2 regions of the Lysinibacillus sp. BNK-21 genome follow, and region 1 is predicted to be linked to the other one. Evidence: a T-box and tRNA genes for the amino acid it is inferred to sense, from the RefSeq annotation. Region 1 holds a T-box; the other holds one or more tRNA genes.
What was found. A T-box is a leader RNA that pairs with one kind of tRNA and senses whether it is charged. The one in region 1 lies ahead of cysS (cysteine--tRNA ligase), so its partner is inferred to be a tRNA-Cys.

Region 1 (11,321 bases):
ATAACTCTGCAAAAGCTCTGAATGATGCAAGCTTATCTCCTTTAAAATCACGAATCGCTTTATATAAGCCTATCATGCCCTCTTGTACAATGTCTTCCTTATCTGCTCCGATTAAAAAATAGGATCTTGCCTTCGCTCTTACTAACAAACGGTATTTTGTAATTAAATAATCCAACGCATCTGTATTACCTTGATGCACCATTTCAATAAGCTCTTCATCATTGAATCGTTCAAAATCTTGTGTCACTTGTACAATGCTATTTTTAAACATGGTATCACCTCAGCCACAACAGATAATTAGAAACAGTATAACGGAATTGGAAAATATGCGTCAATCAATCATTTCAAGCCTCGTCGCCATTTTTCAAAGGCGAGCGCAACATCTGGCTTTAATTCTATACGAGAAGGCGGCTTACTTTCTTGCTTCCGCTTCACATCATGAGTAATTTTATGTTGAATAATACTTGTATCAATTTCTAGCTCTCTAGCCGATTTCCTTAAGGCACCATTCCCAAATATAACACTTTGCTCTGCCATATCTGAAGTTGCTACATGAATTTGTACATTTCTAGCCTTTAATTCATGTGTCATTTTTTCAATACGTTCATCTGCTGTTTCATTTTTTCGTGTATAAATGACTTCTACATCATTTTCTATATAAGATTGCTCTACTCCTGGTACAAGATGGGCGTCAAAAACAATAATTACGCGCCAACCCATTGCTGCTTTATATTCAGCCATGAGTTCTATCAACCTTCTTCGCGCATCCTCAAAATTCGTATCACGCAATGGCCGCAGCTCTTTCCAAGATCCAATCATATTATAGCCATCAACAAGCAAAATGTTTTTCATTGTTATTCAATCGCTTCTTGACGTTTACGATACACTTCGTACATTAATAAAGCCGCTGCTACTGATGCGTTCAGTGATGTGACATGCCCAACCATCGGTAAGTGATATAAAAAATCGCATTTTTCTTTTAATAAACGCCCCATCCCTTTGCCCTCACTACCGATAATGATGGCTAATGGTAATGTTGCATCCATTTTTCGATAATCTGCAGATCCCTTTGCATCTGTCCCTGCAATCCATACACCGCGTTCTTTTAATTCATCTATAGTTTGAGCAAGATTGTTTACACGTACAACTGGAACGTGTTCAATCGCTCCTGTAGATGCCTTTGCCACTACTGCTGTTAGACTCACTGATCGGCGCTTAGGAATAATAATACCATGTGCTCCTATAGCATCAGCCGTTCTCATAATAGACCCTAGATTATGAGGATCCTCTAACTCATCTAAGATTAAGAAAAAAGGATCTTCCTGTTTATTAGCTGCGGCTGCAAATAAATCTTCTATTTCAGCATACTTATAAGCGGCAACAGAAGCAACGATACCTTGATGATTAGCACTTGATAATTGATCAACTTTCTTTTTTGGGACAAATTGAACTATGACACCACGTTCACGGGCTAAATCTAGCAGTTCATTGACGCCAGATTTTTTTACTCCTTCTGCAATCCATACTTTATTCATCTCGCGGCCTGAACGAAGTGCTTCTAACACTGGGTTTTTACCGGCAATAATTTCACCATTCTGTTCTGCCATTATTTAGACACTCCTTTTGATTCCTCGATTATTTGAATAGCATATGCAATGATTTCGTAGACGCGTTCTAGTTCATTCAATAAATATAAACTACCAAGCACCGCCTCAAAGCCTGAGCTATTACGATAGGTTTGGACATCCGTATTTTTTGGTACAGAGCCGGATTTGGCATTGCGTCCACGGCGGAACACAGCCAATTCCTCCTCTGTTAAATAATTTTCATCCATCATGCGATGAACGATCATCGATTGCGCTTTTGCTGAGACGTAGCGAGTTGCCTCTCGATGTAGTGTGTTTGGTTTAACACGACCAGAGCGTAGCAAATATTCTCGGACCTTTTGTTCCAATACGGCATCACCCATATAGGCTAACGCCAGCGCTTTTAATTGTTTAACATCTTCATTGCGAAGTTTATCCAACTTAATTACCCTCGTTTCCATCTAGTTCCTTGTCGTGTATCTTCTAAAATGATACCTTGGGCTTGCAAATGGTCACGGATCTCATCAGAGCGAGCAAAATCACGATTTTTACGTGCCTCGACGCGCTCTTGTAGTAATGCTTCAATTTCTTCGTCTAATAGTTCTTCTTCTTTTGCAAATTCAATACCTAAGACGTCACCTAGTACTTCAAAGGTTTCAATAAAGGTTTCTAATACCTTCTTGCAAGTATTGGCTTCATTTAAGTAAATATTAGCAATACGAGCTACTTCAAATAATACAGAAATAGCGTTGGCTGTATTAAAATCATCATCCATTGCCTCTTCAAAATGCGCTTTCTGTTCCGCAATTTTGTTCAGCCATTCTTCTGAATGATCACCTAAGCTTACAGTAGTCGTAAGGCGATGCTTCACATTGTTGTATGCTGTACGAATGCGCTCTAAACCTGACGCAGCAGCTTCTACTAGGTCCTTCGCAAAGTTAATTGGATGACGATAATGGACAGATAGCATGAAGAAACGCAATATCTGCGGGTCAATTTGTTTACGGATATCATTCACAAGAATAAAATTCCCAAGAGATTTGGACATCTTTTCATTATCAATATTAATATACCCGTTATGCATCCAATAACGCGCAAATGTTTTATCATTGTGTGCCTCTGATTGAGCAATTTCATTTTCGTGGTGAGGGAAAGTTAAATCCTGCCCACCAGCATGAATATCAATAGTATCTCCTAAATGTTCACGAGCCATTACAGAACACTCAATATGCCACCCTGGACGGCCATCTCCCCATGGGCTTTCCCAGAATATCTCACCTGGCTTAGCAGCTTTCCATAAAGCAAAATCTAGCGCATCATCTTTTTTCTCGCCCGCTTCAATACGAGCACCGATTTTTAAATCGTCAACTGATTGGTGTGATAATTTACCGTAGCCATCAAATTTACGAGTACGGTAATACACATCTCCTGCAGACTCATAAGCGTAGCCCTTTTCAATTAGCACTTGAATAAATTGAATGATATCGTCCATATGCTCTGTCACACGTGGATGAACATCTGCCTTTTTGCATCCCAGTGCTGTAACATCTTCAAAATAGGCTGCAATAAAACGCTCTGTTAATTCGTGTACTTCTTCACCAAGCTCATTTGCTGCTTTAATAATTTTATCGTCTACATCCGTAAAATTGGAAACAAACTTTACATCATAGCCTTTATACTGAAAATAACGACGTACTGTATCATAAACAATTACAGGACGTGAATTCCCAATATGGATATAGTTATAAACCGTAGGACCGCAGACATACATTTTTACCTTGCCCTCTTCTAGCGGTACAAAGGTTTCCTTTTGTCGTGTTAATGAGTTAAAAATTTGAATACCCATTGTATTTCACTCTCCTTTTCTGTTGAATAAAAAAAGCGCCTCTATCACTCCTAAAAGGAATGACAGAGACGCTCGATTTGCGTGGTTCCACTCTGATTGAAGACAAAAGGTCTTCCACTTTGGACATCCATTAACGGGGATGACTCGATAAAGCCTACTCTCGTTCAGCTTTATGCTCAAAGGTGCATTTCAGTTTTGCCTAGGCTCAGACCACTTTCAGCCGATGATGGTCCTCTCTTAAGAGCATGCGCCACTTACTTCTCCTTATCAACGCTTTTTCAATGTAAATACATTTTACAACGAAAGAATGAATTGTCAATAAATTTATCTTTATTGTGCAAATTTTTCTACACGGTCAATTGCTTTCTCTTTACCAATTAAACAAATGGCGTTCGGCAACTCTGGTCCATGTGTTTCACCTGTTGTCACAACACGGATTGGCATGAACAGATTTTTACCTTTATGACCAGTTGTCTTTTGTACAGCTTTAATCGCAGCTTTTACCGCATCTGGTGTAAACTCTTCTAGCTCTTCCAATTGTGCTTTAAATGCCGCCATTACTTCAGGTACTTGCTCTCCTGCTAAAACCTCTTTTGCTTCTTCATCATATTCAATATGGTCGTTAAAGAATAGGCTAGATAATTCGACAATTTCTGCACCAAAGCTCATTTGGTCATGATAAAGTGCGATTAAATCCGTCGCCCAAGCATGTTGCTCTGCAGTAAGCTCTTCAGGTAATAAGCCTGCTTTTTGTAGATGTGGTAAAGATAAAGCTACAACTTCTTCCAAAGACAACTTTTTAATATATTGATTATTCATCCATGTTAGCTTTTGTTTATCGAACATAGATGGTGATTTTGAAAGACGTTTTTCATCAAAAATTTTGATAAATTCTTCTTTTGAGAAAATCTCTTCTTCTCCCTCTGGAGACCAACCAAGTAGCGCAAAGAAGTTAAACATCGCTTCAGGAAGATAACCTAAATCTTTATATTGCGTAACAAATTGAATAATCGATTCATCACGCTTAGATAGTTTTTTACGGTTTTCGTTAATAATTAATGTCATATGTCCAAAGCGTGGATATTCCCAACCAAATGCATCAAAAATCATCATTTGCTTTGGTGTATTCGATAAATGCTCCTCACCGCGGAAAACGTGAGAGATTTCCATAAAGTGATCATCTAAAACAACTGCATAGTTATATGTTGGAATACCATTTGCTTTTACAAGTACCCAATCACCAATATCTTTAGACTCAAAGGTAACTTGTCCACGAACTAAATCTTCAAATTCGTATGTTACATTTTCAGGTACACGCATACGGATTGTGTATGGCTCACCTGCCGCTTCTTTAGCAGCGATTTCATCTGCTGATAAGTGGCGACATGTACCATCATAAGTAGGAGCAGCTACACCTCTTGCTTTTTGTTCTTCACGAGATGCTTCAAGCTTTTCAGAAGAACAGAAACACTTGTAGGCTACACCTTGTTCTAATAGTTTTTCAGCGTGCTCTTTATAAATATCAAGACGTTCCATTTGACGATAAGGCGCATAAGGTCCACCAATATCAATGGACTCATCATATTCAATACCTAACCATTTTAGGTTATCTAGCTGAGATGCTTCTCCGCCCTCTACATTACGTTCAATATCCGTATCTTCAATACGTACAATGAATTTACCGTTATGATGTTTTGCATATAAATAATTGAATAATGCTGTACGCGCTCCACCGATATGTAAATAACCTGTTGGAGATGGCGCGTAACGAACGCGAACTTCTTTCGTCATAATTAAAAGCCTCCTAAATTTTCGATCAAAAATTGACTTTGTTCATTTTACCACTCTGTTACAGGAAATAAAAGCGGGGTTCATCCACATTTATTTCTTGATCAATAGAATTGTTGCCATTGTCGCAATACCTTCCTCGCGACCTGTAAAACCTAATCGTTCAGTTGTAGTTGCTTTAACATTTACCTGTGAAGGCTCTGCGTGTAATAATTCAGCGATACGTTGTTGCATCTGTCCAATATAGGGGGCCATTTTAGGACGCTGTGCCATAATGGTACAATCGACATTACCTAGAGAATAACCCTTATCCTCAACAATCTTCCAAATGTACTCTAATAATTTTGCTGAGTCCGCGTCCTTAAATGCAGGGTCTGTATCTGGAAAATGACGGCCAATATCCCCTTCTCCAATTGCTCCTAGAGCCGCATCTGTGACAGTGTGTAAGAGAACATCCGCATCTGAATGTCCTACTAGTCCTTTTTCATGCGGAATGGTAATGCCACCAATAATTAATGGACGACCTTCTTCAAATGCATGTACGTCAAAACCTTGTCCAATTCGAAACATATTCATCTTCCTTTAATTAATATTTAACATTATCATATCAAAATTTGCCCTAGGTTGTTTGAAAAGCGCTTTAATAATTATCCTCCTATAGCAGTAATGGGCAGTTTAGAAAGCTACACTCTCTAGACTGCCCCACATTCTTTAAATATGATACTCTATATTTTTCATTTGACTGTTGCTAATATTCGGAGATGGCTGTGAATTATAAACACGTGAATAAGGGGGAACAGAGTGTGTTAGCCAAATATTACTTCCTAAAACGGAATCGTGCCCAATCGTCGTCTCGCCCCCTAAGATAGTAGCACCAGCATAAATGACAACATTGTCGGCAATATTCGGATGACGTTTAATGCCCTTAATTGGATTACCATTTTCATCTAATGGGAAGCTTAGTGCACCTAATGTTACACCTTGATAAATTTTTACATTCTTACCGATAGTACAAGTTTCACCGATAACTACACCTGTTCCGTGGTCAATAAAGAATGATTCTCCTATTGTAGCCCCTGGATGAATATCGATACCCGTTAATCGGTGCGCATATTCTGACATAATTCGAGGCACAATTTGTACACCCATTTCGTATAACTCATGTGCGATGCGGTGAATATAAACAGCCACAATAGATGGATAGCTTAGCAAAATTTCCTCTGTGGAAAGAGCTGCTGGGTCACCATTATATGCCGCTTGAATATCTGTTTGTAGCACTTGGCGAATGGCAGGAAATCGATTAATCAAATTCATAACAATTTTGTCTGCTTGTTCACGGCAATACTTCTCGCAATTGGCAGGATCACTATCCTCCATATTATAAAATAATACTTTTTCGATAATATCCCGCAAATCTAATGCTGTTTCACGCAGCTTATTACTGCAAACTACGTTCACCCTTGTTTCATCAATAGGTCTTGTCATATAAATGCCAGGAAACAGCACCTCATGGAAATTATCTATTATTTTTATAACCCGATCTCGTCCATCAAAGCCTATTGAGTTGTCAACGTCGATGTACTGTTTATTTATACTAGTTAATGAACCTGTAATTTCTGGAACCTTTTGATTTAACCAATCATTTAATGACACAATAAACACCCCTCACATCTTTTCATCTATTCTATTACCTTATTAATCATATATCCACTATTTCATTTTACACGTAAAACGATCACACATGGATAAAATCCACTTTATTTGAGCATTCCAACTTTTTATTCTCTTCTACGCCTTCGTTTCTAATTCGACTAGCAGTTATGTCATTATTATCATACATATATGGATGAACAGATTACGAAGCAATAAGGCATTCTGACCATATAATTTTTCCCAAACAAAACAAATAAAAAAGACTATCCATCCTTAACAAACTACGAATGAATAGCCTCTATATATAATATTTCTTAATGATTGAATGATCCACGCTTACGCAAAATTGCCTCACCAAATACTAAGTCTTCTTGTGTTGTCATTTTTACATTTTCATAACTACTTTCTACGATGTGTACCTGATGTCCGAGACGCTCCATTAGCATTGCCTCATCTGTCCCAAGAAAACCTACTTTTTCAGCTACGTCCTCCGCTTCCATAATTAATTCAAAACGGAATGCTTGTGGAGTTTGCACCATCCAAAGGCTTTCTCGATCAACCGTTTCCTCTATAATGCCATTCATTGATACTTTTTTCATCGTATCTTTCGCACGAACCCCTGCAATTGCTGCACCATGATGATGCGCGTTCTGTACAAGCTTTGCAATGATATCATGCGTAATAAACGGGCGTGCTGCGTCATGGACAAGCACAATATCTACCTGTTGCATCTCTTTCATGCAAGAATGAACCGAATGCTGTCGCTCAGCACCCCCATCAGGTAAACCCTTCACTTTGGTAATCCTATAGTCCTCTAGCATTTTTTGAATAAATCCACGCTCTTCTGGTTTTACAGCGAGCCAAATACCTGTGCAAGCGGGATCTTGTTGAAACACTTCTAGCGTGTGTACCAGAATAGGTTTCTCTAAAAGCTTTAAAAATAATTTATTTTGCCCTGCACCCATACGCTTCCCACTTCCGGCAGCAGGTAGAACCACTTCATATTGCATTTCCCCACATCCTAATCGTCCTTCGGCTTAGCAAATATCATACGACCTGCTGATGTTTGCAGCACACTAGTAACTGTAACTGTAATTGCCTGTCCGATGTAACTACGACCACCTTCAACCACTATCATCGTACCATCATCTAAATAGGCAACTCCTTGGTTATGCTCTTTGCCATCCTTTATAACCACAACCTGCATATCTTCACCTGGTATAACTACAGGTTTCACTGCATTCGCTAAATCATTGATATTTAACACTTTTACATGATGGAGCTCACAGACTTTATTCAGGTTAAAATCATTGGTAACGATGCATGTATCATTGCCCATTTTTTTTGCAAGACGGACAAGCTTTAAATCTACCTCTTGTACATCTTCAAAATCCTCGTCTGTAATTTCAACTTTTGTCTTACGTTCATCTTGTAATTTTTTTAAAATATCTAAACCACGCCGACCTCTTGTGCGCTTTAAGGTATCAGAAGAATCAGCTATATGCTGAAGCTCTGTGAGCACAAATTGAGGTACAACTAATATACCCTCAATGAAGCCTGTTTCAGAAATATCAGCAATACGACCATCAATAATTACACTTGTATCTAGCAGTTTGTAGCTTCCACGAACCTCTTGAGCTTCAGCACCTTCAGCAGCTTTTTTCTTCGTATTGGTACTACGTAATGTAAAAAGCTGTATGAGCTCATCTCTTTTTCTAAAACCTAGACGGAACCCTAAATACCCTAATACAAATGACAGGATAATTGGAAATACTTCCGAAATAATAGGGAATGGTACACTATCAATGGCAAAGCCTAAAAAGTAAGCGACAATCAACCCAATTATTAAACCAAACGTACCAAATAATAAATCTCCGATAGGAACCTTAAACAGAACTTCTTCCATCCAGCTAATGAGCCTTACAAAGTAATCGGAAAATGCAAAAGATAGTGTAAACAGTAAAAGTGCGCCTAGAGCTACTGATACATAAGGATTATCTAGCCAAGGATTAGATGATAAATGAAGCAATTCGTATAATGGCGGTAAGAAAACAAGGCCCAATGCTCCTCCAATCAGTAAAAACGCAATTTGAACAAATTTTTTCACAAGCTGTCACCTCCTAATTGTTAGTTAAGATTATACATAGTTTACGGTAGAAAATCTTTCATGAGCTCAGTCAAAATCTCATTATTTTTGATGTTGTGAAACAAGGATAAGATAGTTAGACAAAATTTTACAAACTTCTATTTTGTTCGTACTAGATGAAATCCTTTATTCATTCATCAGCTATTATTTAGGACGTTTATTCTTTTATATGAGTTTCCGATATTAGCATTAAAAGTGAAGGAAAATGCATGTCAGAATAATATCCAACATGCACAACCTCCTTTATAACTCTCTAAAGCATGCATTTAGTGCATCTTTTATCGTTTCTACACCAACAATTTCAATTCCCTGCGGAAATTCCCAACCACCAATATTTGAAGAAGGAATGAAAGCTCTTTTAAATCCAAGCTTCGCCGCTTCAATGACTCGCTGTTCTATACGTGATACCCGACGGACCTCACCTGTCAGTCCGACCTCACCAATAAAGCAATCCGTTGCACGCACTGCCTGATCCTTAAAACTAGATACAATGCTTGTCAACACCGCTAAATCTATTGCTGGCTCATCCAGCTTGACACCACCAGCAACTTTAATATATGCATCCTGAGCTTGTAGCATGAGACCCATACGCTTTTCTAGTACAGCCATTAGCAATTGTACTCGATTTTGATCGACACCTGTGGCCATACGTTTAGGATAGTTAAAGCTTGTAGGCGTAACTAAGGATTGAATTTCAACAAGAATTGGCCTTGTCCCCTCCATTGAGGCTACAATAGTTGACCCTGCCGCACCTTGTGAACGCTCCTGTAAAAATAACTCAGAAGGGTTTAGAACTTCCTTTAACCCACCTTGAAGCATTTCAAATATAGCAATTTCATTTGTAGATCCGAAGCGGTTTTTTTGGCTTCGTAAAATACGATGATTATGATGTCTTTCCCCTTCAAAGTATAGTACAGTATCCACCATATGCTCTAAAATACGTGGCCCAGCAATTTGCCCCTCTTTTGTGACATGCCCTACTAGAAAAATAGCAATGCCTTTTGTTTTAGCGATTCGCATCAGCTCGGCTGTACATTCACGAACCTGTGAGACACTACCTGGGGCGCTTGTTACTTCTGGATGAAAAACCGTTTGTATGGAATCGACAATGACAAATTTAGGTTGTACTTCATCAATGGTTTGGTTTAAAAACTCTAGGTTTGTTTCGGAGTATATGTAGAGCTCTTGAGAAATCACTCCTAAACGCTCTGCTCGTAATTTCGTTTGACGAATAGATTCCTCTCCAGAAATATAAAGTACGCGATGCCCTTTATTCGAGAGTAATGCGGAAACCTGTAATAGTAATGTTGATTTCCCTATTCCAGGATCACCCCCAATTAATACTAGAGAACCAGGTACAATGCCACCGCCTAATACACGATTGAGTTCGCCCATTTCTGTTGCTACGCGCGATTCTTCAGTAGCTTCCACTTGGATAATCGGGATTGCCTTTTGAGTAACTGTAGCAGAATGTTGAAATGCTCCACGTGGGCCTTTTGCAACCATTTCTACTTCTTCCACCATTTTATTCCATTCACCACACCCAGGGCATCTTCCCATCCATTTAGCAGATTCATAGCCACAGCCTGAACATACAAATTTCGTTTTTTTCTTTGCCAAATTGCTTTCACCTCGAATATTTGTTCTTATCCTTAATTGTACAGAAAAAAAGACAGCTTGGCACTTAAAGCCTTACTGTCTTTCCTTGAAATTATTTAGAGATGGATACTCCCTCTTTTTTCTTTACAACAAACTCATCGTTTACGTAATCAATGACAACCTGATTACCCTTTTCTACATTACCCTTTAGTAATTCTTCTGATAATCGATCCTCTACTTGTTTTTGTAATGCACGACGTAGTGGACGAGCACCATATTGAGGGTCATAGCCTTCTTCAGCAATTTTTTCAAGTGCTGCATCAGTCAGCTCTAACGAAATGTCTTGCTCTTGCAAGCGTTTTGTTAAAGCATTGCCCATCATCGCAATGATTTCTTTTAAGTGCTCTTTTTCTAATGCGTGGAAGACAATCATTTCATCGATACGGTTTAAGAATTCTGGACGGAATGCTTTTTTCAATTCTTCTAACATCGTACCCTTCATGTCTTTATGCTTAGACTCTGCACCACCTACATTGAAACCAAGGTTCTTTTGGTATTTTAATGCATCCGCACCAACGTTTGAAGTCATAATGACCACTGTATTGCGGAAGTCTACTACACGTCCCTTAGAGTCTGTTAAACGACCATCTTCAAGCACTTGCAATAGAATATTGAATACATCAGGGTGTGCCTTTTCAATTTC
Region 2 (11,321 bases), 4.2 Mb from region 1:
AAAGAAGGAATACTTTTAGAGTATGTCGAATTTTTAACGGAACAAAACAACCTATATGAATAAAGGAGGGCTGAACATGGAGCAAGTACTGCGTCCGATATATCAAGAACGTGCGAGTCAGTCGAATACATTAGGCGTAATTTTAGTGGAAAAGCGTGAAGAACAAAGTAACGTTACAGATACATTTGATACGGTTTTACTCATTATCGTAAAAGAAGCAGAGCAACCAGTCTTTTCAAAACATTACTTATATGAAGGAAATAAAATCGCTCTACATACTGTTACGGAGAAATTAATTCGAAAATGGTTACTCATCGGTTCAAATAGAAAGGTTGTTGATTGGATATTCTTCGGTAGAGTATTATTTGATCGGAATGAATTTCTGCATAAACTAAAAATAGAATTGCAGGAATTTCCGTATAGTGGTCGTAAAATTAAAACAGGTATTCAATTTTCAAAGTTAATTCGTCGCTATTTGGAGGGGAAAGAATACTTTGATAAAGGAAGTTACTTAGATGCTTATAATCATGTTGTGGATTCGCTACATCATCTAGGCCGCCTATCTATTATCGATAGTGGCCTGTATCCTGAAGTAACTGTTTGGGCACAGGTGAAAAAAATCGAGCCAGCCATCTATAAGCTGTATGAAGAGCTAGTGACAAGTAATGAGCCAATAGAAAAGCGCTTAGAATTATTGTTTTTAGCAAGTGAGTTTTTAATCCACTCTCGTACACGAGATGGGGCACAGCATATATTAGAAGTCATGCAAACAAAAGAAATGTGGACTATTCAGGAATTACATGATCATCATGAACTTGTTAACTACTCAGTGGATTTAGAAGTGTTTGTTGAGTATCTAGTGGATAAAGGCTATATTCAAATTGAACCCATTGCAGCGAAAAATGATAGGATATTTCACCGTCATTACAAGGTAAATAAAGATGCTCTAGAAATGGGGCAATGACTGTAGTATGCTTGTAATCGAGGTATCTAAAAAATACCTCGATATTTTTTTAGAAAAGTAGTTGACGAATAATATCTTAGTATTGTATTATATTAATTGTCGCTAAGACATAAACGAATAACTCAGAAAAACACAAAAAACTTTTTTAAAAAAGTTGTTGACATGTTTTGAATGAGATGTTAATATAAAGAAGTCGCTGAAAAACGACTTAAATAATGAACCTTGAAAACTGAACAAGCAAAACGTAATCAATAAAGTTTTAAGTAGCTAGCTTCGGTTAGTGAACAAAACAAAAATTTTGGACATCAAACATGATGCCAGCAAAACAATTTGAGCTAATCAAATTTCTTTTATGGAGAGTTTGATCCTGGCTCAGGACGAACGCTGGCGGCGTGCCTAATACATGCAAGTCGAGCGAACAGAAAAGGAGCTTGCTCCTTTGACGTTAGCGGCGGACGGGTGAGTAACACGTGGGCAACCTACCCTATAGTTTGGGATAACTCCGGGAAACCGGGGCTAATACCGAATAATCTCTTTTGCTTCATGGTGAAAGACTGAAAGACGGTTTCGGCTGTCGCTATAGGATGGGCCCGCGGCGCATTAGCTAGTTGGTGAGGTAACGGCTCACCAAGGCGACGATGCGTAGCCGACCTGAGAGGGTGATCGGCCACACTGGGACTGAGACACGGCCCAGACTCCTACGGGAGGCAGCAGTAGGGAATCTTCCACAATGGGCGAAAGCCTGATGGAGCAACGCCGCGTGAGTGAAGAAGGTTTTCGGATCGTAAAACTCTGTTGTAAGGGAAGAACAAGTACAGTAGTAACTGGCTGTACCTTGACGGTACCTTATTAGAAAGCCACGGCTAACTACGTGCCAGCAGCCGCGGTAATACGTAGGTGGCAAGCGTTGTCCGGAATTATTGGGCGTAAAGCGCGCGCAGGCGGTCCTTTAAGTCTGATGTGAAAGCCCACGGCTCAACCGTGGAGGGTCATTGGAAACTGGGGGACTTGAGTGCAGAAGAGGAAAGTGGAATTCCAAGTGTAGCGGTGAAATGCGTAGAGATTTGGAGGAACACCAGTGGCGAAGGCGACTTTCTGGTCTGTAACTGACGCTGAGGCGCGAAAGCGTGGGGAGCAAACAGGATTAGATACCCTGGTAGTCCACGCCGTAAACGATGAGTGCTAAGTGTTAGGGGGTTTCCGCCCCTTAGTGCTGCAGCTAACGCATTAAGCACTCCGCCTGGGGAGTACGGTCGCAAGACTGAAACTCAAAGGAATTGACGGGGGCCCGCACAAGCGGTGGAGCATGTGGTTTAATTCGAAGCAACGCGAAGAACCTTACCAGGTCTTGACATCCCGTTGACCACTGTAGAGATATAGTTTCCCCTTCGGGGGCAACGGTGACAGGTGGTGCATGGTTGTCGTCAGCTCGTGTCGTGAGATGTTGGGTTAAGTCCCGCAACGAGCGCAACCCTTGATCTTAGTTGCCATCATTTAGTTGGGCACTCTAAGGTGACTGCCGGTGACAAACCGGAGGAAGGTGGGGATGACGTCAAATCATCATGCCCCTTATGACCTGGGCTACACACGTGCTACAATGGACGATACAAACGGTTGCCAACTCGCGAGAGGGAGCTAATCCGATAAAGTCGTTCTCAGTTCGGATTGTAGGCTGCAACTCGCCTACATGAAGCCGGAATCGCTAGTAATCGCGGATCAGCATGCCGCGGTGAATACGTTCCCGGGCCTTGTACACACCGCCCGTCACACCACGAGAGTTTGTAACACCCGAAGTCGGTGAGGTAACCTTTTGGAGCCAGCCGCCGAAGGTGGGATAGATGATTGGGGTGAAGTCGTAACAAGGTAGCCGTATCGGAAGGTGCGGCTGGATCACCTCCTTTCTAAGGATTATTTCGGAATACAAACCTTGGGTTTGTAAGATTACGTTTTGCGTTCAGTTTTGAAGGTTCATTCTATCTGAATGAAACACTTCAAAACTTGTTCTTTGAAAACTGGATAAAACGACATTGAAATTGTAACAAACACATTTATTTTTTAAGTTTTTTATAGGCTTAATAACTTGGTTAAGTTATTAAGGGCGCACGGCGAATGCCTTGGCACTAGGAGCCGAAGAAGGACGGCACTAACACCGATATGCTTCGGGGAGCTGTAAGTGAGCTTTGATCCGGAGATTTCCGAATGGGGGAACCCACTACGTTTAATCGCGTAGTATCTTGACGTGAATACATAGCGTCTTGAAGGCAGACCCAGGGAACTGAAACATCTAAGTACCTGGAGGAAGAGAAAGAAAAATCGATTCCCTGAGTAGCGGCGAGCGAAACGGGAAGAGCCCAAACCAAGAGGCTTGCCTCTTGGGGTTGTAGGACACTCTATACGGAGTTACAAAAGAGCGAGTTAGATGAAGCGACTTGGAAAGGTCCGCCAGAGCAGGTAAAAGCCCTGTAGTCGAAAGTTCGTTCTCTCCTGAGTGGATCCTGAGTACGGCGGAACACGTGAAATTCCGTCGGAATCCGGGAGGACCATCTCCCAAGGCTAAATACTACCTAGTGACCGATAGTGAACCAGTACCGTGAGGGAAAGGTGAAAAGCACCCCGGAAGGGGAGTGAAAGAGATCCTGAAACCGTGTGCCTACAAGTAGTTAGAGCCCGTTAATGGGTGATAGCGTGCCTTTTGTAGAATGAACCGGCGAGTTACGATTACGTGCGAGGTTAAGCTTTAGAAGGCGGAGCCGCAGCGAAAGCGAGTCTGAATAGGGCGAAATAGTACGTGGTCGTAGACCCGAAACCAGGTGATCTACCCATGTCCAGGGTGAAGGTGAGGTAACACTTACTGGAGGCCCGAACCCACGCACGTTGAAAAGTGCGGGGATGAGGTGTGGGTAGCGGAGAAATTCCAATCGAACTTGGAGATAGCTGGTTCTCTCCGAAATAGCTTTAGGGCTAGCCTCGTGATGAGAATACTGGAGGTAGAGCACTGTTTGGACTAGGGGGCCATCCCGGTTTACCGAATTCAGACAAACTCCGAATGCCAGATATTTATACACGGGAGTCAGACTGCGAGTGATAAGATCCGTAGTCAAAAGGGAAACAGCCCAGACCACCAGCTAAGGTCCCAAAGTAATCGTTAAGTGGAAAAGGATGTGGCGTTGCACAGACAACCAGGATGTTGGCTTAGAAGCAGCCATCATTTAAAGAGTGCGTAATAGCTCACTGGTCGAGTGACGCTGCGCCGAAAATGTATCGGGGCTAAACGATTCACCGAAGCTGTGGATTGACATCTACGATGTCAGTGGTAGGAGAGCGTTCTAAGTGCGTTGAAGTCAGATCGGAAGGACTGGTGGAGCGCTTAGAAGTGAGAATGCCGGTATGAGTAGCGAAAGACGGGTGAGAATCCCGTCCACCGTATGACTAAGGTTTCCTGAGGAAGGCTCGTCCGCTCAGGGTTAGTCGGGACCTAAGCCGAGGCCGATAGGCGTAGGCGATGGACAACAGGTTGATATTCCTGTACCACCTCCTCACCGTTTGAGAAATGGGGGGACGCAGTAGGATAGGGTAAGCGCGCCGTTGGTTGTGCGCGTCCAAGCAGTAAGGCGTGTGTGTAGGCAAATCCGCACACTGTAACGTTGAGCTGTGATGGCGAGTCCGTATGGACGAAGTTCCTGATTTCACACTGCCAAGAAAAGCCTCTATCGAGGTGAGAGGTGCCCGTACCGCAAACCGACACAGGTAGTCGAGGAGAGAATCCTAAGGTGTGCGAGAGAACTCTCGTTAAGGAACTCGGCAAAATGACCCCGTAACTTCGGGAGAAGGGGTGCTCTTGAGCGTGCAAGCGCATGAGAGCCGCAGTGAATAGGCCCAGGCGACTGTTTAGCAAAAACACAGGTCTCTGCAAAACCGTAAGGTGACGTATAGGGGCTGACGCCTGCCCGGTGCTGGAAGGTTAAGAGGAGTGGTTAGCGCAAGCGAAGCTGCGAATTGAAGCCCCAGTAAACGGCGGCCGTAACTATAACGGTCCTAAGGTAGCGAAATTCCTTGTCGGGTAAGTTCCGACCCGCACGAAAGGCGTAACGATCTGGGCACTGTCTCAACGAGAGACTCGGTGAAATTATAGTACCTGTGAAGATGCAGGTTACCCGCGACAGGACGGAAAGACCCCGTGGAGCTTTACTGTAGCCTGATATTGAATTTTGGTACAACTTGTACAGGATAGGTAGGAGCCAGAGATCTCGGAGCGCCAGCTTCGAAGGAGGCGTCGGTGGGATACTACCCTGGTTGTATTGAAATTCTAACCCATGCCCCTTAGCGGGGCAGGAGACAGTGTCAGGCGGACAGTTTGACTGGGGCGGTCGCCTCCTAAAAGGTAACGGAGGCGCCCAAAGGTTCCCTCAGAATGGTTGGAAATCATTCGTAGAGTGTAAAGGCACAAGGGAGCTTGACTGCGAGACCTACAAGTCGAGCAGGGTCGAAAGACGGGCTTAGTGATCCGGTGGTTCCGCATGGAAGGGCCATCGCTCAACGGATAAAAGCTACCCCGGGGATAACAGGCTTATCTCCCCCAAGAGTCCACATCGACGGGGAGGTTTGGCACCTCGATGTCGGCTCATCGCATCCTGGGGCTGTAGTCGGTCCCAAGGGTTGGGCTGTTCGCCCATTAAAGCGGTACGCGAGCTGGGTTCAGAACGTCGTGAGACAGTTCGGTCCCTATCCGTCGTGGGCGTAGGAAATTTGAGAGGAGCTGTCCTTAGTACGAGAGGACCGGGATGGACACACCGCTGGTGTACCAGTTGTCTTGCCAAAGGCATCGCTGGGTAGCTATGTGTGGACGGGATAAGTGCTGAAAGCATCTAAGCATGAAGCCCCCCTCAAGATGAGATTTCCCATTACGCAAGTAAGTAAGATCCCTCAAAGACGATGAGGTAGATAGGTTCGAGGTGGAAGTGTGGTGACACATGGAGCTGACGAATACTAATCGATCGAGGACTTAACCAAAAAAGTTTGAAACATTCAATGCACCGTTTATCCAGTTTTGAAAGAATAAAATATTAGAATATACTTGTAATTTTTATAAGATATGTTATAATAAGTATTGTCTTTCAAATAGTCTAGTGATGATGGCAAAGAGGTCACACCCGTTCCCATACCGAACACGGAAGTTAAGCTCTTTAGCGCCGATGGTAGTTGGGGGCTTCCCCCTGTGAGAGTAGGACGTCGCTAGGCTATATACTAAAATTATTCCGAAGTAGCTCAGTTGGTAGTAGCACCTGACTGTTAATCAGGTTGTCGCAGGTTCGAGTCCTGCCTTCGGAGCCATTCTTGGAGAGTTGTCCGAGTGGCCGAAGGAGCACGATTGGAAATCGTGTAGGCGGTTAACACTGTCTCAAGGGTTCAAATCCCTTACTCTCCGCCAGCACTTTGATGTGTTCCAAACGATGGCCCCTTGGTCAAGTGGTTAAGACACCGCCCTTTCACGGCGGTAACACGGGTTCGAATCCCGTAGGGGTCACCAATTCAATACCCAGATGGAGGATTAGCTCAGCTGGGAGAGCATCTGCCTTACAAGCAGAGGGTCGGCGGTTCGAGCCCGTCATCCTCCACCATTATTTTAACAATATTATAGTATTATCGCGGGGTGGAGCAGTGGTAGCTCGTCGGGCTCATAACCCGAAGGTCGTTGGTTCAAATCCAGCCCCCGCAACCAAATGGTCCCGTGGTGTAGCGGTTAACATGCCTGCCTGTCACGCAGGAGATCGCCGGTTCGATCCCGGTCGGGACCGCCATTTATTTTAAAATATGGGTCAGTAGCTCAGTTGGTAGAGCATTAGATTGAAGCTCTAAGTGTCGGCGGTTCGATTCCGTCCTGACCCATCTTATTTTTTTGCCGGTTTAGCTCAGCAGGTAGAGCAACTGACTTGTAATCAGTAGGTCGTGGGTTCGATTCCTATAGCCGGCACCAGATATTCCCGGAGGGGTAGCGAAGTGGCTAAACGCGGCGGACTGTAAATCCGCTCCTTAGGGTTCGGCGGTTCGAATCCGTCCCCCTCCACCAGTTTTATTATTTTAGGGGCATAGTTCAACGGTAGAATAGAGGTCTCCAAAACCTTTGGTGTGGGTTCGATTCCTACTGCCCCTGCCAATTAATTTTATGGCGATTGTGGCGAAGTGGTTAACGCACCGGATTGTGGTTCCGGCATTCGTGGGTTCGATTCCCATCAGTCGCCCCATCTCATATAAAATTAATAAACATCATAATACAATGGCGATTGTGGCGAAGTGGTTAACGCACCGGATTGTGGTTCCGGCATTCGTGGGTTCGATTCCCATCAGTCGCCCCATTGTTGGGGTATAGCCAAGCGGTAAGGCAACGGATTTTGATTCCGTCATGCCTAGGTTCGAATCCTAGTACCCCAGCCATTTTTGCGGAAGTAGTTCAGTGGTAGAACACCACCTTGCCAAGGTGGGGGTCGCGAGTTCGAACCTCGTCTTCCGCTCCATGTATGACGGCGGCATAGCCAAGTGGTAAGGCACGGGTCTGCAACACCCTTATCACCGGTTCAAATCCGGTTGCCGCCTCCATATTTTAACTGTTAATCGGTTTATCCGATTTTTTTTATCTCCATTATGCCGGTGTGGCGGAATTGGCAGACGCGCACGACTCAAAATCGTGTTCCTTTGGAGTGTCGGTTCGACCCCGACCACCGGTATCATCAAATTAATAAAAATTAAGAAAGCTCATAAATCTTGATATAACAGGGTTTATGAGCTTTTTATATTAGGGGAATTGCAACAGGTTTAGAAAGAGAAGGATTCTTTTTGAAGAAAAGGTCAACGAGAATAAAAAAAGTATAGAAAATTCATTGGAAGAGAATAGTATGAGTTTTAACATAGAAGTTACTCATGGGTTTGAATCTCCAAAGGAATCATTAGAAACATAATTAAAACAAGAATGTTTATATTAGCATTCTTGTTTTTTTATGTGATAAAACATTGTGTGTCAGAACGTTCGCTATGATAGACTAAGCAGTTATGTTTATGTAAAACAGGTAAATTTGTTTTACAAATTTTACAGGGCTTTAGAGGGTAATAAATATCTTTACAATATTTTTCTATAAAGGTTGTGCCATTTTAGACGCCTGAAAAGAATAGGTTTATCCTATAGATTTTAGGTAAAAGACAAAGACATCTGTTTCAACATCAATAATTTTTTGAACTTTGGTGGAGAGAGAATATTTTCTTTTATACATTGATTTTTAGATTTCTATTTTTAAGATCTTTCATGGACCAATAAAACCCTACGAGTTGCATCTTCTAGTTGATTGAAAGTTAACAATCAACTAGAAGGTGCAGTTTTTATATATGTGTTGAGTGATGGACTTGATGTGGATGTAATCGATAGCACAAGAGTTGTCATTTTACTCCACTACATTTATATAATCATAAACGTAATGGAGTAAGTAGAAAAAATACGGTTATGTGGAAGAAAGAAGATGATAAGAGTAAAGAGACTGTTAGAGCTTATGACTGTGTATAGTAGTAATACAGGAACAGTATTAAAGGATTGTTCACAATGTAAAAGAGGAGGAAGTGGTAAAAGGGATGCGTGTAAAAAAATCAAAGTATCTTCTTTCCTATAAAGAAGAGGATGAATATCTAATTATTAATATTTATACGAATCAAATTTACGCACTAGATAAATTTAGTTCATTTATTTGGGAAGAGTTTGATAAAACACCAATAGTCTCTGATATTTCCAAATTAATAGCTAAAAGGACAAATGAAGATATTTTAATTATTCAAAAGGATTTAGATGGATTTTTAAATTCGTTGTCAAAAGGAGGTTTAATTAAATTTGTATAATATTTTATATTTATACAAAGAATTAATATTTTTAGATTTCCAAATACGGAGAAAAGGTTTTGATGAAGTCTTTAGACGCTATATAAAAAAATATACTATAGAGGGTTCTAAAGAGATTTTTACTGAGGAGAATTCTGAAGAGATTTTGGAGTGGTTTATTCTTTTAGACCAAGTTTGCTGTTGGTATCCTAGGAAAGCAGATTGTATACACAAAACGTTAATTGGTTATAAGATACTTCAATCTAAGTATGGTATACCAGTAAACATGGTAATAGGGATAAAAAAATTTCCCTTAGAGGCACATGCCTGGATTCAATATCAGGGCCACAATCTATTTGAAGAAATGGAAAATCTTGATTCGTTGAAAGTGATTATAGATTCAAACTCGTATATGAAGGGAGTTGAACTTAGGTGAATTGGTATGTGTTTGAATTTATGGATAATTCGGAGGGAGAAGTGGATAAAAATGGACATCTTAAGATCAACAGTAAATCAAAAGTAAATTATTTCAACACATCCTCACAGAACTTTGTTTTGAAAGCAGCATATGCTCAAAATACGACCCCATATGTGTTTTTTGAAAATAATGATGTGTTAATAGTGGGAGACATTGTGATATACAATATTTTGAATCATGGTGTATATGAAAATGTTGATTGGACTGAGCAAGAATTACTCACTAATTTAATTTCCCTTTATAACACATTTGGTTTGGATTTTGTGAAGCGTTTAGATGGCGAGTTTTCATTTGTTCTATTTGATAAAAAGAATTTAACATTAATGGCCTGTAGAGATACCTTGGGGGTAAAAAGGCTCTTTTATTTAAAAACCGATACAAAATTAGTAGTTGCGAGCGATATCTTTCTATTGAAAAGTTATCTAAATACACCTGAGTTGAACGGTGTTTACTTTCAAGAATATCTAAATGCAAAAGGAATTGTTGATTCCTATTTAACGCCATATAAAGAGATCTTGCGTTTACCGAGTGGGAATATGTTTGTTTATGAAAATAAGGAAATTAACCTAATAAACTATGTGAATTATGATGAATTATTTTCTGATAAATGGATGATGAAGGAGACAACTATAAATCGGGAAGCGTTAATTGAAGAATTCGAAAGTATTTTGAACAAAGCAGTTTTGAGGAGAGTACGGAAAAGCGAGCGAAATACGGTGTTATTAAGCGGTGGCTTAGACTCAACTACTATTTTTAATGTGTCAAAACGATTGGGGCATAGATACGGAGAAATTAATTCGGTAAGCGTTGTTTTTGATGAATTAAAGGAATGCGATGAAAGTGCATATATAACGGAATTATTAGAACAATATAATTCTAAAGGTACTTTTCTAAATTATGATTCAGTATTGATGTATGAAGATCTTCGGAATAATATATTACGTTTTGACGAACCGTATGCTACTGCTCCTACATGTGAATTTATTTCTCCCTTAATAGAGTCAAGTGTGAACAATAATACATATAGTATCCTAACAGGTTATGGTGGTGACCAACTTTTAACGAATCCGCCGTATTTATTAAGAGATTACGTTAGAGAAGGAAAAATAAAGGATATGTTCGGCGATTTAACTAAATATTGTATGTATACAAATATGTCTGCTTTTAAAGGATTACGTGAGTACATCATTCAACCACATCCTTTTAGTAGAACAACTAAAAATAAACGGAATCATGCTAGAAATTTATTGCATCAAATGTTAAATGCAAAAGCCAATCATTATATGGATAGGGCGATAGGTGGCTTTTATGGTGCGGATATAAAACATCCTTTTTTAGATAGGGAGTTAATTTCTTTTATGATTAAAATCCCTAGTCATATTCTCTTTGATCCTTTCTACACGAAAAAAATTTTAAGAGACTCTCAGAAAAATAAGTTACCTGACAGTATTCGACTGCGTATAAATAAAACATCACACATTGCTCATACATTAAAGAGTATAAGGAAAAATTGGAATTCAATTTATTCTAATGTAAAGTCACCTTTAGTTGTCTCAAAGTTAGGTCTTTGTTCCGAAGAGTTTTGGGAAGAAAATTTATATAAGTGGAGAAATGGTTTGTTGATAGATGAGGCTTTTTTATTACTGTTCTCCATTGAAGTATGGATTATGCAAGAAGTGTAATGAATCAATATTAATAAGGAGGCTGTTAGTGTAGGTGTATTGTGCTATTTCTAAGGGTTGCAGGAGGAAATAATTATGTTAATGACATATAGCAAACCAATGCTTTTAGATAGTGGAAATAGTTCGGAAATCATTAAAGGTCAATGTGGCTGGGGTAAAGAATTGCCATTTTTTGATGAAACAGGTGCTGTAAAAGGTAGTTATAGAAGACGTAAATATAGAACCGAACCATGTTATGGTCCTGGAGTTGTAAATATATGTTACGTTTGTAAGACTGAAACGGTTAGTTGTTCTGCAGAAAAAGATGACTGCTAACTTATAAATAGGTTAATACCAAAACTAT

Region 2: it has a tRNA-Cys gene. The T-box ahead of cysS (cysteine--tRNA ligase) is inferred to sense a tRNA for this amino acid. The anticodon was not compared.

What each region holds. Positions count from the first base shown of each region.
Region 1 covers NZ_JBLQTS010000001.1:4,683,292-4,694,612, reverse strand. The annotation lists gene sigH (RNA polymerase sporulation sigma factor SigH) at 1-271, opposite strand, end outside; gene ACMGGO_RS23460 (NYN domain-containing protein) at 340-852, opposite strand; gene rlmB (23S rRNA (guanosine(2251)-2'-O)-methyltransferase RlmB) at 855-1,607, opposite strand; gene ACMGGO_RS23450 (Mini-ribonuclease 3) at 1,607-2,047, opposite strand; gene cysS (cysteine--tRNA ligase) at 2,032-3,432, opposite strand; T-box leader at 3,494-3,712, opposite strand; gene gltX (glutamate--tRNA ligase) at 3,763-5,223, opposite strand; gene ispF (2-C-methyl-D-erythritol 2,4-cyclodiphosphate synthase) at 5,314-5,790, opposite strand; gene epsC (serine O-acetyltransferase EpsC) at 5,932-6,873, opposite strand; gene ispD (2-C-methyl-D-erythritol 4-phosphate cytidylyltransferase) at 7,188-7,883, opposite strand; gene ACMGGO_RS23420 (PIN/TRAM domain-containing protein) at 7,895-8,980, opposite strand; gene radA (DNA repair protein RadA) at 9,263-10,639, opposite strand; gene ACMGGO_RS23410 (ATP-dependent Clp protease ATP-binding subunit) at 10,731-11,321, opposite strand, start outside.
Region 2 covers NZ_JBLQTS010000001.1:528,026-539,346, forward strand. The annotation lists gene ACMGGO_RS02600 (nucleotidyltransferase-like protein) at 77-964, shown strand; rRNA gene ACMGGO_RS02605 (16S ribosomal RNA) at 1,314-2,865, shown strand; rRNA gene ACMGGO_RS02610 (23S ribosomal RNA) at 3,047-5,974, shown strand; rRNA gene rrf (5S ribosomal RNA) at 6,087-6,202, shown strand; tRNA gene ACMGGO_RS02620 (tRNA-Asn) at 6,219-6,295, shown strand; tRNA gene ACMGGO_RS02625 (tRNA-Ser) at 6,301-6,392, shown strand; tRNA gene ACMGGO_RS02630 (tRNA-Glu) at 6,417-6,491, shown strand; tRNA gene ACMGGO_RS02635 (tRNA-Val) at 6,507-6,582, shown strand; tRNA gene ACMGGO_RS02640 (tRNA-Met) at 6,609-6,683, shown strand; tRNA gene ACMGGO_RS02645 (tRNA-Asp) at 6,687-6,762, shown strand; tRNA gene ACMGGO_RS02650 (tRNA-Phe) at 6,778-6,850, shown strand; tRNA gene ACMGGO_RS02655 (tRNA-Thr) at 6,863-6,938, shown strand; tRNA gene ACMGGO_RS02660 (tRNA-Tyr) at 6,948-7,031, shown strand; tRNA gene ACMGGO_RS02665 (tRNA-Trp) at 7,045-7,118, shown strand; tRNA gene ACMGGO_RS02670 (tRNA-His) at 7,131-7,206, shown strand; tRNA gene ACMGGO_RS02675 (tRNA-His) at 7,242-7,317, shown strand; tRNA gene ACMGGO_RS02680 (tRNA-Gln) at 7,322-7,396, shown strand; tRNA gene ACMGGO_RS02685 (tRNA-Gly) at 7,402-7,476, shown strand; tRNA gene ACMGGO_RS02690 (tRNA-Cys) at 7,485-7,558, shown strand; tRNA gene ACMGGO_RS02695 (tRNA-Leu) at 7,606-7,686, shown strand; gene ACMGGO_RS02700 (PqqD family protein) at 8,579-8,839, shown strand; gene ACMGGO_RS02705 (lasso peptide biosynthesis B2 protein) at 8,832-9,254, shown strand; gene ACMGGO_RS02710 (asparagine synthase-related protein) at 9,251-10,978, shown strand; gene ACMGGO_RS02715 (hypothetical protein) at 11,054-11,293, shown strand.